Regions from separate parts of the Paenibacillus sp. FSL L8-0333 genome, predicted to be linked through region 2. Evidence: riboswitches for the same ligand, from Rfam matches in the RefSeq annotation. Region 2 holds a riboswitch; the other holds the start of a gene.
The links. A riboswitch is a leader RNA that binds a small molecule or an ion and turns the genes downstream of it on or off. The one in region 2 is predicted to bind cobalamin.
Positions count from the first base shown of each region.

Region 1: it holds a riboswitch for cobalamin, as region 2 does, so the genes downstream of both, metE (5-methyltetrahydropteroyltriglutamate--homocysteine S-methyltransferase) here and NYE72_RS04520 (DUF4430 domain-containing protein) in region 2, are expected to answer to the same signal.

Region 1 is NZ_CP150186.1:4,916,911-4,924,901, reverse strand. Features, by position in the region: gene NYE72_RS22095 (FtsX-like permease family protein) at 1-852, shown strand, start outside; gene NYE72_RS22090 (DedA family protein) at 871-1,494, shown strand; gene NYE72_RS22085 (undecaprenyl-diphosphate phosphatase) at 1,545-2,405, shown strand; cobalamin riboswitch at 2,505-2,711, shown strand; gene metE (5-methyltetrahydropteroyltriglutamate--homocysteine S-methyltransferase) at 2,866-5,169, shown strand; gene NYE72_RS22075 (DUF1540 domain-containing protein) at 5,316-5,468, opposite strand; gene NYE72_RS22070 (DUF4349 domain-containing protein) at 5,897-7,012, shown strand; gene msrA (peptide-methionine (S)-S-oxide reductase MsrA) at 7,104-7,991, opposite strand, start outside.
Region 2 is NZ_CP150186.1:1,052,079-1,060,069, forward strand. Features, by position in the region: gene NYE72_RS04515 (glycosyltransferase) at 1-1,566, shown strand, start outside; cobalamin riboswitch at 1,694-1,897, shown strand; gene NYE72_RS04520 (DUF4430 domain-containing protein) at 2,067-4,631, shown strand; gene NYE72_RS04525 (methyl-accepting chemotaxis protein) at 4,834-6,540, shown strand; gene NYE72_RS04530 (polysaccharide deacetylase family protein) at 7,657-7,991, opposite strand, start outside.

The DNA of each region.
Region 1 (7,991 bases), 3.0 Mb from region 2:
GATCGCACTTTACGCCTTCCCTTGATTGCTTTTAGTGATTATAATCTCGCCCTGCAGCGTGCAGGTTTCACAACGGCTGAGCGTGCTCTGGTGGGCAACGAAGGTCTGGTGATGATTGGTTCACAGCGGGATCGCAGTTTAACAGAAGGCAGAGTAAAAGCGGTCTATTCCTTGCAGCAAGGACTTGCCATTAAAGAAATAGGTTATACCGCGCAAGTCCCCATTGCTGAATATTTATTGCCGGAGCTGGATGGTAGAGATGGCGGGGATTTTAGTGGTGTCGTGATCAGTGATGAGCTCTACAGCGCTATTGATCCCGTGCAGACGGATCTTTATACAGGTTTTTATGTAGAGGATTTTCCACAGACGGTAGGTATCGCAGATGATCTTGCCCATAAAGGCAAACAGTCCTATGAAAGTGATTCTCCGTATGCGATTGTGATCAGCGGCACGCTGTTTGAGCTTCAGAAAACATTGTATAACACAATGCTTTTTGCTTCATTGCTGGTGGGTACTGTCTTTTTTATCGCGGCAGGCAGCTTTCTTTACTTCCGGTTATATACCGATCTTGATCATGATCGCAATCAATATTCCACTTTGTCCAAGATGGGGCTTACGGATAAAGAACTCAATCGAATAGTCACAATTCAGCTCGCTCTATTGTTTTTTGTGCCGGTCGGAATAGCTATTTTACACAGTGTGTTTGCCTTTATTGCGCTTCAACGGTTGTTCTACTTATCTATCGCAACGGAGACAGGCGCGGTGTTACTCGGATATTTGGCTGTTCAAGGACTATACTTCTTTTTTATTCGCAGCCGCTATTTACGCAACCTGAAGAAGAACTTGATATGAGAAATGGGGGTAACAAGAATGCAAGCATGGATTACAGACTTTATGGAGCAGTTTGGTTACTTCGGTATTTTTCTGATGCTGGCCTTTGAAAATATATTTCCACCAATTCCTTCAGAAGTGATCCTGCCCTTTGGAGGGTTTATGACCACTACGACGAGCTTAACTATACCTGGTGTAATCATTGCTGCCACGGCTGGATCACTACTGGGTGCAGTAATTCTCTATTATATTGGCCGATTATTGGATGTGAGCCGGTTAGAGAAACTGGTTGAACGCTGGGGGGGCCTAATTCGCGTCACTAAAAAAGATATCCACAAGGCTGACGCCTGGTTTGATAAATATGGCTATTGGACTGTATTGTTTTGTCGGATGGTTCCGCTGGTCCGCAGTCTGATTTCGATTCCGGCGGGAATGTCAGGTATGAAATTTGGAGTATTTATGATCTTCACAACGATTGGCACATTGGGATGGAATTTGCTGCTTGTGCTTATTGGCGCAGCTTTGGGCGAATCCTGGGAGGACATTGCCATGTACATGGATGTCTACTCCAATGTGGTCTATGTACTAATTGCTGGCGGATTAGTTATTCTTGGGTTTCTGTACTTCCGCAAACGCAGCCGGAGAATGAACATTGAGGGCTAAGCGGGTGGAGGACTGATAATAGAAATGACTATTAAAAAGGAGGGAAACACATGGAGCTATTAACGATTATTAAAGCCATTATTTTGGGGCTTGTTGAAGGTTTAACCGAATTTGCTCCAGTATCCTCCACGGGTCATATGATTATTGTTGATGATATGTGGCTGAAATCACAGGAGTTATTTGGACAATATACGGCAAATACCTTCAAAATAGTTATTCAACTGGGTTCTATATTAGCGGTTGTTGTGATTTTTAGAAATCGATTCATTGATCTGTTGGGCTTAAGGCGTTTCAGCCGTAAGCAGTTGGACCCTGTAACAGAGAAGCTACCGCAGTTAGAGCAGGGCGGGCACCTCAAGCTGACACAGGTTCTGGTAGGGTTAGTGCCTGCAGGTGTGTTAGGTGTTCTGTTTAATGATTATATTGATGAGCATTTATTCTCTACCTCAACGGTGTTAATTGGTCTAGTGATCGGGGCTATATTAATGATTATTGCGGATCTGTTTGGGCCGAAGAAGATCAGAACTGAGAGTGTAGATCAGATTACATACAAACAGGCACTTGGTGTAGGTCTTGTACAGTGTTTTTCGTTATGGCCTGGATTTTCACGCTCGGGCTCGACGATTTCTGGTGGCGTAATCCTCGGGATGAGCCATCGTGCCGCTGCTGATTTTACGTTTATTATGGCAGTACCCATCATGGCAGGTGCCAGTCTGTTGTCACTGATGAAGAACTGGCAATATTTCACCATGGACGCGCTGCCGTTTTTTATTGCAGGCTTTATTAGTGCCTTCCTATTTGCGCTGTTATCGATGCGTTTCTTCTTAAAACTGATCAATCGTATCAAGCTCTTACCGTTTGCTATATACCGTATAATTCTTGCTGCTGTAGTATATTTCGTATTTTTCTAAGTCCGTTATAAGGAATCGATATAACAGAAGCCCCAGTAATCTATTGCAGATTGCTGGGGCTTTCACGTATGATGACATCAGATTAAGACACTCAAATGATGAATGATATCGGAGACAGGTGCTGACCGGAAAATAGTAATTCGGTAGGCTTAATAGGGAAATTCGGTTCGAAGCCGATGCGGTCCCGCCACTGTAACGGAAGAATCTCGAGCAACAGAGGTCACTGGCAATTTACTACTGCTGGGAAGACTGCTCAAGATGTTGACGCCGCTAGCCAGGAGACCTGCCTGTTTCAACAGCACTGCTTCACCTACGGAAGATAGGGAGGTGTTAGACGTTAACCATGGGTATATCATGGGCGTCTTTCCCTTTGACTTTTTTAGGGAAGGGCGCTCTTTTTTATAGGAAAGCAAGTAGTTTTGGAGTTTGAAATAAGAGATTGAAGAGGGAGTGTATCGAAATGACGAATAAGGTAAAAGTAAGCAATCTTGGATATCCGAGAATCGGAAAGAACCGCGAATGGAAAAAGGCACTGGAGGCATTCTGGCAGGGGAAAATAAATGAGGAGCAATTCCGCTCCGAAATGGCAGCAATCCAGCTGCAGCATTTGAAGACCCAGCAAGAAGCAGGAATTGAGCTTATTCCGGTAAATGATTTTACATTTTATGATCATGTGTTGGATGCGGCTGTTATGTTTGGAATCGTACCTCCACGGTATGCGTATGATGGCGGCGACATCGGGCTTGATCTTTATTTTGCAATGGCCCGTGGTAATGCTGAGGCTACTGCCTGCGAGATGACCAAATGGTTCAATACGAACTATCACTATATCGTTCCAGAGATCGGCACACAAACACCACGCCTGACTGAAAACAAACCTCTAGCGGCTTATCGTTTTGCTAAATCGCAGGCAGGGATTGAAGGTAAACCGGTACTTTTAGGTCTGTATACCTTCCTTAAGCTGTCCAAAGGTTACGCAGCGGCAGATATCGCCAAGATTGCTGCACGTTTTGTTCCAGTCTATGTTCAACTGCTACAGGAACTGAAGCAAGAAGGGGTAAGCTGGGTACAAATCGATGAGCCAGCGATTGTTACAGGCATAAGTAAAGAAGAATTAACACTGCTTAACTCGATATACACAGACATTGCCGGCTCCGTGCCGGGCTTGAATATTATTTTACAGACGTATTTTGAAGCTGCTGAGCCGCTGGAGGCACTGCTAGAGCTGCCTGTTCAAGGCTTGGGTCTTGACTTTGTGCACGATGGTGGAACGAATCTGGCTTCCATCGAACGTCTTGGCTGGCCGAAGGACAAATGGCTGGGTGCCGGAATTATTGATGGACGGAACATTTGGCGTTCCGATTTAGACGCTAAGCTGCAACTGGTAGAAAAGCTCAGCGTTCATGTACCGCTTGATCGTCTTATTCTTCAGCCTTCTTGCAGCCTGCTGCATGTCCCAGTCACCGTTCAAGGTGAAGTGAAGCTGAAGGCGACAGTTAAGAATGCGTTAGCCTTTGCCGATGAGAAGCTTAAAGAGCTTAGTCTGCTCGGAGCAGCCGTCGCAGATAAAGGAGAAGCTTCTCAAGCAGCGCTGGCCGCTAGTCGTGAAGCTATTGCAGCGTTCCGCGCACTACCTGAGCGTGGCCGTAAGGATGTGGCGGAGCAAGTGCTTGCACTTGCAGCTCTACCAGACCAACGCAGTCTGCCTTTTGCTGAGCGCTTAAAGGTGCAGCAAGAGAAATGGCAGCTTCCACTTCTGCCAACCACTACAATTGGTAGCTTTCCGCAGACAGTCGAAGTGCGCCAGGCGAGATTGAAATGGCGTAAAGGGGTCTGGAATCAGGAGCGTTATGATGGATTTGTTCGTGAGCAGATCGCGGATGCAATTACCTTCCAAGAAAAGCTAGGTCTGGATGTTCTGGTCCACGGCGAGTTCGAGCGTACAGATATGGTGGAGTTTTTCGGAGAAAAGCTGGATGGATACTTGTTTACTAGTAATGGCTGGGTTCAATCCTACGGTTCCCGTTGCGTTAAGCCGCCGGTGATCTACGCGGATATTGCATTTATACAGCCTATGACTGTTAAAGAAAGCGTCTATGCACAATCGTTGACGAAGCTTCCGGTTAAAGGAATGTTGACGGGCCCTGTTACTATCCTCAATTGGTCATTTGTACGTGATGATCTCAGCCGGGAAGAGGTAGCCAATCAAATTGCTCTTGCCCTTCGCCATGAGGTAAAAGCGTTGGAAGATGCAGGCATCGAAATGATTCAAGTGGATGAGCCGGCTATTCGTGAAGGACTTCCGCTAAAGGCAGAAGACCGTGAGCATTACCTGAACTGGGCAGTGAAGTCGTTCCGTGTTGCCACGAACCATGTGAAGGCTACGACACAAATTCATACGCATATGTGCTATAGCGAATTTAATGACATGATCGATTCAATATCGGCTATGGATGCTGATGTAATCTCCATTGAGACTTCACGTAGCCATGGTGAGCTGATTATCAGCTTTGAGGAGCAGGCCTATGATAAAGGAATCGGTCTTGGAGTGTACGACATCCATAGCCCGCGGGTTCCAGCTGTCGAAGAAATGACTGCGAATATCGATCGTGCGCTGCGGGTGCTTGACCCTGAACAGTTCTGGATTAATCCGGATTGCGGTCTGAAAACGCGGGGCTGGCAGGAGACAGAGGATGCACTACGTAACATGGTAAGAGCTGCTGCTATTGCGAGGGAAAAGACAGGGGTTATTGCTTCTAAATAGACTTAAATAAATTAGAGCCAGGGTAATTTACCCTGGCTTTTTAGTTCAATTATTTTTTTGTAATCAGCTACTTGATAATAATTCTCAATCTTGTTAGAATGAAAAAGAAAAAGAAGGAACCGTGGAGGGTCCCTTTAGGCATTTACTTATTTACTTTCGAAAGTTTTGCAATCTGTTTCTTCTGCGCGTTTTGGTTCTTGGGAGCTGTGGAAAGCTACGAAGATCGATTCAGCGCTGCATTTGTTCTCTTCTGCCCAGTGGGTGCATGAGTTAACTTCACAAACTACGTCTTTTGCCATGAGGGTTCACCTCCCCTTTTAGTAATTGACAGTATCATTCAAAGAACGGCTCTGTTCAGCAAGGTGGAGCTTGTCTCAGCAAAGCCGTGTCACGCCCTCATTCATTATGAATAGAGGGTATTTGGATTTTTTTACTAGGTTAGACGTGGTAATTGTACCAAATAATGAGTTTGTAAGCAAATGAGTTCTTTAACTTTCGGGACCCCTCCCATATAAAAAATATGTCCAATAAGAGTCGCAGAAATGCGGCTTTTTGTGTATTTCAACAAGAAAAACCAAAAGAAATTTACCGAAATTCCATATTCCAGTGCAACCTTCCAAGTTTTGGGGCGTCAAAGAAATGAGAGACGGAAGAGATCTGTATAGAACATGACATTCCGTAACGTTACAATGCTAGGGATTACCACTACATTTTTGGAGGAATGAGAATGCGCAAATGGGGTCTGCATTACTTATGTTTATTAATTCTTGCGGTGGTATTGGCAGGTTGTGGCTCGGGTGATAACAATTCGGCAGCTGACAAATTAGCTAGTGACGGCGGAAATACGAGTAATTCTGCTGCAGCAACAACTGAGCAATCTTCAAAAGCTACATTAGCGGATAAGAACACCTCAGCAGAGGCTGAGACAGCAGCGGGAGGCAACGAAGCCCCAGTTGAAAAAGGTTTGACATCAGAGAACACGGATCAAGCAAACGCGGGATTCACGGGCAGTGATGTCGTGGAAGGATTGAACAAGAAGCTTATCTATCATGCCAATCTGACTATGGAAGTAGAAGACTACGGTAAAGCTCAGACTGAAATTCGAAACATGGTAACGATGGCTAAAGGATATATTATAGAGTTTAACGAGAACATGTCGCAATATGAGCAAGGGGGGACGTTTATCCTTAAGGTGCCAGCCTCCGGATTCTCTCCTTTTCTGAATAATTTGGAAAAAGTAAAACACGAATCGCTACAGCGCAGCATTCAAGGTCAGGATGTCTCGGAGGAGTATATTGATCTAGAGTCGCGTCTGAAGGCAAAGCAGTTAATGGAAGCTCAATATACTGAGTTTATGAAAAAAGCAACGAAATCAAGTGATCTGGTCGCCTTTGCAAACGAGCTTGGTTCGATTCAAGAAACGATTGAGCAGATCAAAGGCAGAATGCGATATATAGATCAGAACGTATCCTTTTCAACGGTAGAGCTTAGAGTGTACCAGACGGATGAGAGCTTAGCTGTGAAGGAAAAGGCAGAGCAAGGTCCATTGCTGGAACGCGCATCAGATGCTTTAAAAGGAAGCCTGAACGCACTATCTGTTATGTTTCAGTGGCTTTTTGTAATTCTTGCAGGCGCATTGCCGATTCTAATCGGTGTGGGCATTATTTTAGCCATCGTTTGGTTTGCCCGCAAAAATATCCGCGTACGACGGGAGCAGCAGACCCAGCGGATACGGCAGGAAAATCGGGAGCTGAACAAGGAGGTACTCCCTGCACCAGCAGAGCCAAAGGTGACAACCTCAATAAAGGATAAGAAAGCGAACGAGGACGAGAATAAAGAATAAGCTCCTATGAATTAAAAAGCCTCCAATTCATGGTATACCGTGAATTGGAGGCTTTTCTATAAGATAGTACAGTTTCGCACGTTATCGAAGATTAGGCAGGCTGGAAGAGTACACGATACTCGCCATAGCCCTCTTTCTCCAGATCCTCTTTCGGTATAAATCGCAGTGCCGCTGAATTAATGCAGTAGCGCAGGCCGTTTTCCCCTGGACCATCGTCGAAGACATGACCTAGATGGGAATCTGCTACTTTGCTGCGCACTTCTGTGCGAACCATCAAATGGCTGAGGTCCGTCTTTTCCTTCACGGCGTAATCGCGGATTGGACGTGTAAAGCTGGGCCAGCCACAACCGGAATCGTATTTATCCTGCGAACTGAATAATGCTTCACCAGATACGATATCTACATAAATGCCTTCTCCGTGGTGATCCCAAAAATCATTTCGGAAAGGTGACTCTGTAGCGCTATTCTGAGTGACTTCATATTGAAGTGGCGTCAGACGTTCTTTCAAGCTTAGTTTATCTTCTTTATGTGTCCAGTGGGTTTCGATAAAATCCTCTCGGCCGGAACCCTTACGGTAACGTTTGTAGTGGCCCGGGTTCTTACGATGGTAGCCCTGATGATATTCTTCGGCAGGATAGAAGGTTGCTGCCGGGAGGATCGGGGTAACAATCGGGCTAGCGAATCGTCCGCTTTCTTGCAAAGCTGCCTTGGAAGCCTCTGCTTGTTGCTTTTGCTCTTCAGAATGGGTGAAGATAGCCGTTCCGTAAGAGGTGCCGCGATCATGGAATTGTCCACCCGCATCGGTTGGGTCAATTTGCTGCCAGAATAATTCAAGCAGCTTGCTATAAGGGAAAATTTCTGGGTTGAACGTAATTTGTACCGCTTCAACATGTCCTGTGGTTTCGGAGCATACCTCTTCATAGGTAGGATTCACTGTATGCCCGCCAGTATAGCCGGAGACGACACTAATAATGCCTGG
Region 2 (7,991 bases):
CTGAGCTTTGTACTCCATTGGGGGCGGTTCCTGCCAGTGGCGTTAGAGCAGTCTTTTGCTCAAAATGCTGTGAAGGATTATTTGCTTGAAAAGCTCCAGCTGGAACATGATCCGGTGGCTTCTGTAGCGGAAATTCATGAAATTGTAGATAAGGCAGAAAAAGATCGCCGCAAAGGAACAGGAGTTGCTCCTAAGGCACTCTCCCTAATGCAGGATCTTGCTGCTTCAGCAGATAGATTCTTACTGAATCGCTTATCGCTTTCCGATATGACGCAGGAGGAGCTTCTGGAGGTAGTTTTTTTACGTTATGGTAATGTTGTCGATTGGCAGCCGCCACTGGATAGGATTAGCAAGCAGAAAGAGAATGCGCTGCGTGCAGCTTACCGCTGGTTTGGTGAAGAGAAGCCGAATGAGGAGATTTTTGCAGGATTGTCTCCGCAGGAACTAGACGATGTGCAGCTACTGGGTCGTCGTTTGCTAAAAGAGGCGCGTGTTCTGGAACCCTTTGAACGGCTTCCGCTAGCCTTTTACTATACAACTCAGCGTGAAGGGGGTCCGCTGGATTACGATGCGCTTCTGGAGCTGTTAAAGCGTAAAGCCGGTTCCGACAAAGAAATCATCTATCGGTTTTTTGCTTGGTCGCAAGGCAATCCTTTATTTACGGTTTCGAATAAAAAGCTGCAACCGGGTTACCGTAAGGCGATTCTGAAGTATTTCCTAAGCAGTGATCGTGAAGCGTTCAAGAATCGGGAATTCCGAAAGAACTATGTCGCGGCAGCTCGGCCTGCTCTGCAAAATGTGTACAATGAAGCCCGCTCCCAACTGGCTTCCCCGCTGGCGCGCTGGATCAGCCGCAGCCGATTTCGACTCTTAATCTCCGGCTCCATTACGGGTATTCTGGTGATTATTGCAATTATCGTATTCAGTATGCTGCGTCCGGATGATACGAAGACGGCTCTGCCGGGGACAAGCCCTGAGCCGACCCCTGTTCAGAGTGCAGGTAATGAGCTGCCTCCGGCTTCAGTATACTTGAAGGATCAGAGCGACGAAGGAGATAAGGGGAGCAGCATATTGGTGTTCACCTTCGCAAGTGCAGATGACTGTGTGCAGTTTCAACCGACTGAGATTAGTTTAATGTCTTCGTCTACAGAGATAGATAAAAGCTTTAAGGTCGCTGCTACGAATGGCACTTGTCCAGTGCCGTCAACGGATGGGACGGATGAGGGAAACGCCGCTGACGATTCAGATGCCGCTGGCACTACTGGAGGAACAGCAGAAGGTGCAGATGCTCCTAACGCAGTAGCTGATGCTTCTCCGTCTCCTACGCCTTCCTCTGATACTGAGGACAGCACTGGGTTGCCTTCCGCAACAGCTGTGACTGAAGGTGAACAACCATCCTATCAGGTTGAGGTTACATTGGAGCCTGGAGCGACAATTCTAGAGAAAAGTATGATCAAGGCCGGAAGATTTACATTGATCGTAGATCCCGACCCTAATATTCCACCAGCTTCTGATTCAAGTGCTGAACCCTCCCCAACTGCAAATCCGGAAGGAACAGCTGAATAACAAGCTTTCTGAACAGCAATACCTACCGGCAGGTGGTGTATTGCTGTTCATTTTTTTGCTGCCCATACTAAGCTTTTCTATAGACATGCTATGTATTAATAGATATGATTATGGATGTCAAAATAAGATACTACATACTGGAAAAGGTGCAGACTCTATCAATCTAGTCGTCTGCTTAAAAGGGAAGTCCGGTGCATGAGTCCGGCGCGGTCCCGCCACTGTATGTGCGGAGTTTTTCTTCTATAAGCCACTGCCCCGAAGGTAGGGTGGGAAGGTGAAGAACAGCGATGAAGCATCAGCCAGGAGACCTGCCTTTTTCGTGAGCGTTTCTATTCTTCGTGGGGTAAGAATGTGGAACATATACAGATGGACTGTTGGCAGGAAGCAAGCGCCGCAGCCTCGATTTGTAATCTTCCCTGACCGCCCTCTAAAGGGGCGGTCTTTATGTTATGCGTCTTATTCCCAGCAGTACCCATTCTTATACAGAAAGAGGTTAAACAATGAAGAAAATCATGTCTTCCAAGTTTGTAGCACTTGGGCTGGCCCTATTCATGGTCATTTCAATTCTAGGAACATCTCTTGCTCCGGCAGGACAAATATTTGCAGAAGCGAGCGCTGGCGCCGGTCTGGAGGCAACTGCTGCGGAGCGGATTAATGTTGCGGATGCGACTTATGCGGCTGCAGAATATCTCTTGAAAGGTGGCGTACAATCAGATTGGCAAGCCATTGGCTTAGCGCAAGCAGGATATAAGCTGCCAGCCAGTTACCATTCAGAGCTTGAGAAAAAAGTAAAGGATGCAGCTGGCAATTTCGCCAATGTAACCGATTATGCTCGAATCGTGCTCGCAGTGAGAGCGATTGGTGCAGATCCTACTAGCTTTGCTGGTAATGGATCAACTCCTGGCTATAATCTGATTGAGAAAATTTATAATAATAGCAAGCTCGGTGAACAGACGCTTAATAATCCGGTATATGCTTTACTTGCGCTGGATTCTGGTAAATATAATATCCCAAGTGACGCGAAATGGACGGCGGATAAGCTCCTTACGGAGATTCTCTCCAAACAGAATCCGGATGGGGGCTTTGCATTAACCTCAGGCGCAAGTGAGCCTGATATGACAGCGATAACCTTGACGGCTCTGGCGGCACATAAAAATAATCCTGAAGCCTACTTAGCAGGGCTACAAGCCGTAGCTTGGTTATCTGCAGCTCAAGATAGCCATGGGGGTTACGGTGACAGTGCTGAAAGTAGCGCACAAGCAATCCTTGGACTCACATCCTTCGGAGTTGATCCTAGTGGATTAGAATACACCAAAAACAAAGTGGATCTAATGGAGAACCTGCTTAGCTATCGTCTAGCTGATGGTAGCTTCACCCATAGCCGTGGTGGAAGCAGTAATGTTCTGGCGACAGAGCAAGGACTTCAGGCGCTGGTTGCGTATAATTTGCTGTATAAAGGAAGCAACAGTAAGCTATACGATTTTTCCAAATCCTCCGTTCAGAGCTCACTCATCTACGCTCCTGTAACGATTGAGGGACCACGGGCCACGTTGGCACAAGGGTACGCCTATGCTGGCAACGCACTTGGAGCGTTAGAGAAGCTGGCGCTTCAAACGAACTTGCCGATCACGAATCCTTCGGGCAGTTATGTGACTGGCATCGGAAGTATTGCTGCTGGAAGCTTTGGTGGTTATGACGGATGGATGTATGTTGTATCACGTGACGGAAAATGGATTAATCCCGATGTAGGCATGAGTGATTTTGTACTTAAAGATTCAGATCAGGTACTGGTTTATTATGCCGGAGATGACACTAAGCTTGTGGATTCCGTTACCCTTTCCAAAGCAAATCTTAAAGAGGGCGATTCTTTTAACGTCATTGTAACTAGTAAGACGTGGAAATGGGACGCTGCTACGAACACTTCCTCTCCTGTAACTGCAAAAGCTGCGGGTGTTCAGGTCCAAATTGGAGCTCAGACGGTAACGACGAATGCTAAAGGTGAGGCCGTATTCTCAGGAAATGTGCCCGCAGGTGACTATACACTGACTGTAACTGGCTACCGCGAAGGTAAAGCGCCAACGGTTGCTAAATATACAAAAGCTATAAAGGTAATTTCTAAGAATGTAACAGCTTCACTTACCGTTGAAGGCCCGGAAGGATTGATTAGTGAAGGGACTTTAAAAGCCTCCAATGCTCTTGAAGCGTTGCAGCAACTAGGGTCTACCGATGATTTTAAAGTAGATATCACCAAATCGTCTTATGGCAACTTTGTATCAGGTATCCATGGAGTTTCGCAAGGTACTTACGACGGATGGTGGAGCTTCGTAGTATCACGCGGCGGGGAGTGGATATATCCAAGTGTGGGTATGGATGCGTTCGAACTACAGGAATCCGATCGTGTGCTTGTCTATTATGCAGGTGAAAATACACAGGTTATAGATTCTGTGGCGCTTTCCCCAACGCAGCCAAAAGCTAATGAAGCTTTTACCGTAAAGGTTTCTCAGAAAAAGTGGGTGTGGAATCAGGACAGCTTCACTTCTGATCCGGTTACCTCACCAGCAGCAGGTGTGCAGGTTTCGATTGGTGATAAGAAGGTAATCACGAATGAACAAGGTGTAGCTGTTGTTGATGGGGGTCTCCCGGCAAATAGCTATACAATGACTGTTACCGGCTATGCTAAAGACAGCGTACCGAGCGTAGCGCGTTATACTCAGTCTCTGACTGTTGGATCGTCTGTTATTGCTCCAGTTAAAGCTACCGCTACCCTTTCAGTGATTGGAGATAGCCGGAAGGGAACCATCCTAGCCAGTACAACAGTAGCTCTAAAAGAGGGCGAAACGGCTTATAGCTTACTAGTCAGTCAATTAGGCACCAAGGTAGTATCATCCGGCAACGTTGGAAGCATCTACGTGAAATCTATTGACGGATTGGCTGAATTTGACGGAGGCCCAAGCAGCGGATGGAAGTATAAAACGAACCGGGATGCTGATCCAAGCATCAGTGCAGACAGTTATATTTTGCAGAACGGTGATACTTTGTACTGGTACTATACCTCTGGAGAATAAGGAAGAGGAATGATTAATTAGGCGGGCACAGGGATTCGGAGTAATAGCGGATCGGGTGCCCGCCCTTTTATTTTTTTGGAAAAGTCGTTTTATGACAATATATACTTTTATTCGACACAATATTTAAAAAATCATCAAACTCTTAGCCCTTCCGACCGATAAAAATAGATAGATCATAAGATAATGTGAAGGCGGAGTGTAGATGAAAAATTTGAAAGTGAAATACAAAATAGGGTTGCTTTTGGTATTCGCTGTAATCATGGTGAATGTTGTAGGTGGCATAGGCATCATCACGATGACCCGAATGGCCGAAAAAACAAATGAGACATATAATGAAAATTTATTGCCTGTTTCTTACGTAGGGCAGATGCGTACGAATAATCGGGCTATTGAATCCTATCTTTTGGAGCGTTTGATTAGCGTAAATGCCAGCAAAAACAAAGAACTTTCTGAGAGTATTCAAGTGAAGGTTCAGGATAATAATGAACTTATGAACAAGGTGAAAGCGATTCAGTATAATGATCCTGCTATTGTAAGTAAAATCAAAGAGTATGAGTCCTTTTTGCCAGATTATCGTGCACAGCGGGATAACATTATAAAGATTGCTGATAGTAATCATAATCAAGAGGCCTATAAAGTATTTTCAGGCGAATTTAACGAATCCCGTGAAAAAATGATCAACCTACTTAAAGGAATTAGTGATTCTTTGCTTAAAGATGCTGATGAACACAATTCAGATTCCATGGCAACCGCTAAAAGCATGCGGGTAAACAATACCATAATGATTACGTTCGCCTGGGTGATTTGTTTCGTAATTAGTATTGCAATTATTCGACTGATAACAAAACCCCTTAAAGAACTGCAAGGACTAATGAAGCGGGCAGAAGATGGAGATTTGACCGTGGTAGCAACGTACACCGCCAAGGATGAGATCGGCCAAATTAACAGTTCATTTAACAATATGCTGCAGGGCTTGCGGAAGATGATGCAAGGGATTGCAGAGAGTGCAGAACTGCTGTCAGCTTCATCGGAAGAGATGAGCGCTAGTGCTGAGCAGACCTCATTGGCTTCACAAATGATCGCTGTATCTTCTGGAGAGATTGCCGCGGGTTTTGATGAACAGACAGAGAGCATTAACAATACAACACGTTCCATAAAAGCAATGACCAATGATATTGCAGCCGTAGAGGGCAGCAGCTATGAAATGTCGGATCTAATGGGCGTAGTTTCCGGTTCATCGGATCGTGGAGTAGAGGCTGTAGACCAAATCATTGTGCAGATGAAGGAAATTGACCTCAGTGTAACTCAGAGTCAGGAGATTGTTTCTAATCTGGGGACATTGTCACAAGAGATTAATACAATTATTACAACGATTAACGGTATTGCTACACAGACGAATCTGCTTGCGCTCAACGCTTCTATAGAAGCAGCACGGGCCGGTGAGCATGGACGGGGATTTGCTGTAGTTGCTGGAGAAATTCGTAATCTGGCGGAAGCAACTAGAAATAGTTCTTTGCGGGTTACAGATATTATTACACATATCCAAAAGCAAACCGAAAGCGCAGTAGAATCCATGGCTTTGGGTACTGAGCTAGTCACCAATGGCGTAGTTCAAAGTCATCTGGTATCTCAAGCGTTTCATGAGATTCAGACTTCCATTAAAGAAGCTACCCTGCAGACAGCGGAGATCAGAGAAGCGGTTGCTCATGTCGCCTTAGAATCACAAGGTGTGGCAGCAGCTATGGAACAGGTCAACGTTATATCAAGTAAAGGGGCGGAGGGTGTTCAGGACACAAGTGCAGCGAGTCAGGAGCAACTATCCGCAATGGAGGAAATGTCGGCTTCAGCTCAGTATTTAGCGGTGCTGGCAGAAGATCTGCAAAAAACATTGTCCAGCTTCAAACTATAGGCTTCTTAATATTGTTAAAACCAGCAGAGCAGCGGTTCTCCAGTAACGGAGATCGCTGCTCTGCTGTTTGTGGTTTTAGCAGATTGGGAGCAAGCGCGAGCCAGCTGATCTCAGTTGGTCAAGGTGGGAGAGATGTAAGTTGGTTTCAGTAGCTCAGGAGCGGATAGATGTAAGTTGGTTTCAGTAGGTTGCGGGCAAACATATGCTATGTGACCTCCAGCGACACTATTGGTAGGCAAGACAGAGGGATGGAAACAATAAAAACTTCGGCGATGATCGGTATGCTCGTACCCCGTAACCTGTAAACCGTACCCCGTACCCCGTACCCCGTAACCTGTAAACCGTAAACCGTACCCCGTACCCCGTACCCCGTACCCCGTACCCCGTACCCCGTACCCCGTACCCCGTACCCCGTACCCCGTACCCCGTACCCCGTACCCTGTACCCCGTACCCTGTACCCTGTACCCTGTACCCCGTAACCCTAGTGTCCCCGGCTGTTCTCTAGTTTTTTAAACACACTATCTACTTGATATTCCCCAGTTTAATGTCATCTGTGTCCGATAATGTGGGCTTATGCTTACCCCCACGGGCTATCGGACACAGCCGCCGCTATTTGCCCATTTATCACCATTGGAGCGATGTTTCGGACACCAGCGCAGCTATTGGTGTGGAAAACGCTGAAAACTGGTTTATTTCGCATCAATAGCGGCTATTGGCCCGATAGCATCCGAAATATAGCTAAATCCAGCAATTAAGGTCATCTGGGTCCGATAACGTGGGCTTATGCTTACCCCCACAGGCTATCGGACACAGCCGCCGCTATTTGCCCATTTATCGCCATTGGGGCGAAGTTTCGGACACCAGCGCAGCTATTGGTGTGGAAAACGCTGAAAACTGGTTTATTTCGCATCAATAGCGGCTATGAGGTCCGATAGCGTCCGAAATATAGCTAAATCCAGCAATTAAGGTCATCTGGGTCCGATAGAAAAACTCGGGAGCGCGAATGTGATCGGATTAAATAAAAATTAGTTTTTAGATCAAGACCTGAAAAAAAGAGGGCATCCCAACAGCTAGTTCACAGCTGTTGGAATGCCCTCTTGATTTTTAATAAAAACTCAGCGTGTATCCTTCCAGAAATTCAGAGGTTTCAGATCTGAGCTAATGACGTGGAATGTATATCCTTCTTTTTTCAATGACTCTAAAATACGAGGAAGCACTTTAAGTGTAGCCTTTTGATCATGCATCAGAATAACTGGATTGGTCTGCGATTTCTGCAGCTTATGAACCTGATTCATAACCGAATTATAGATCGTCGTACTAGCATCCTTGTATTTCCAATCCTCAGAGTCCACGTTCCAATCCCACAGATGATAACCTTGAGCCAACACTTTATCTCTAAAGGACTTTGTGAAATAAGGTTTGCTTCCATAAGGAGGACGAATTAGTGTGG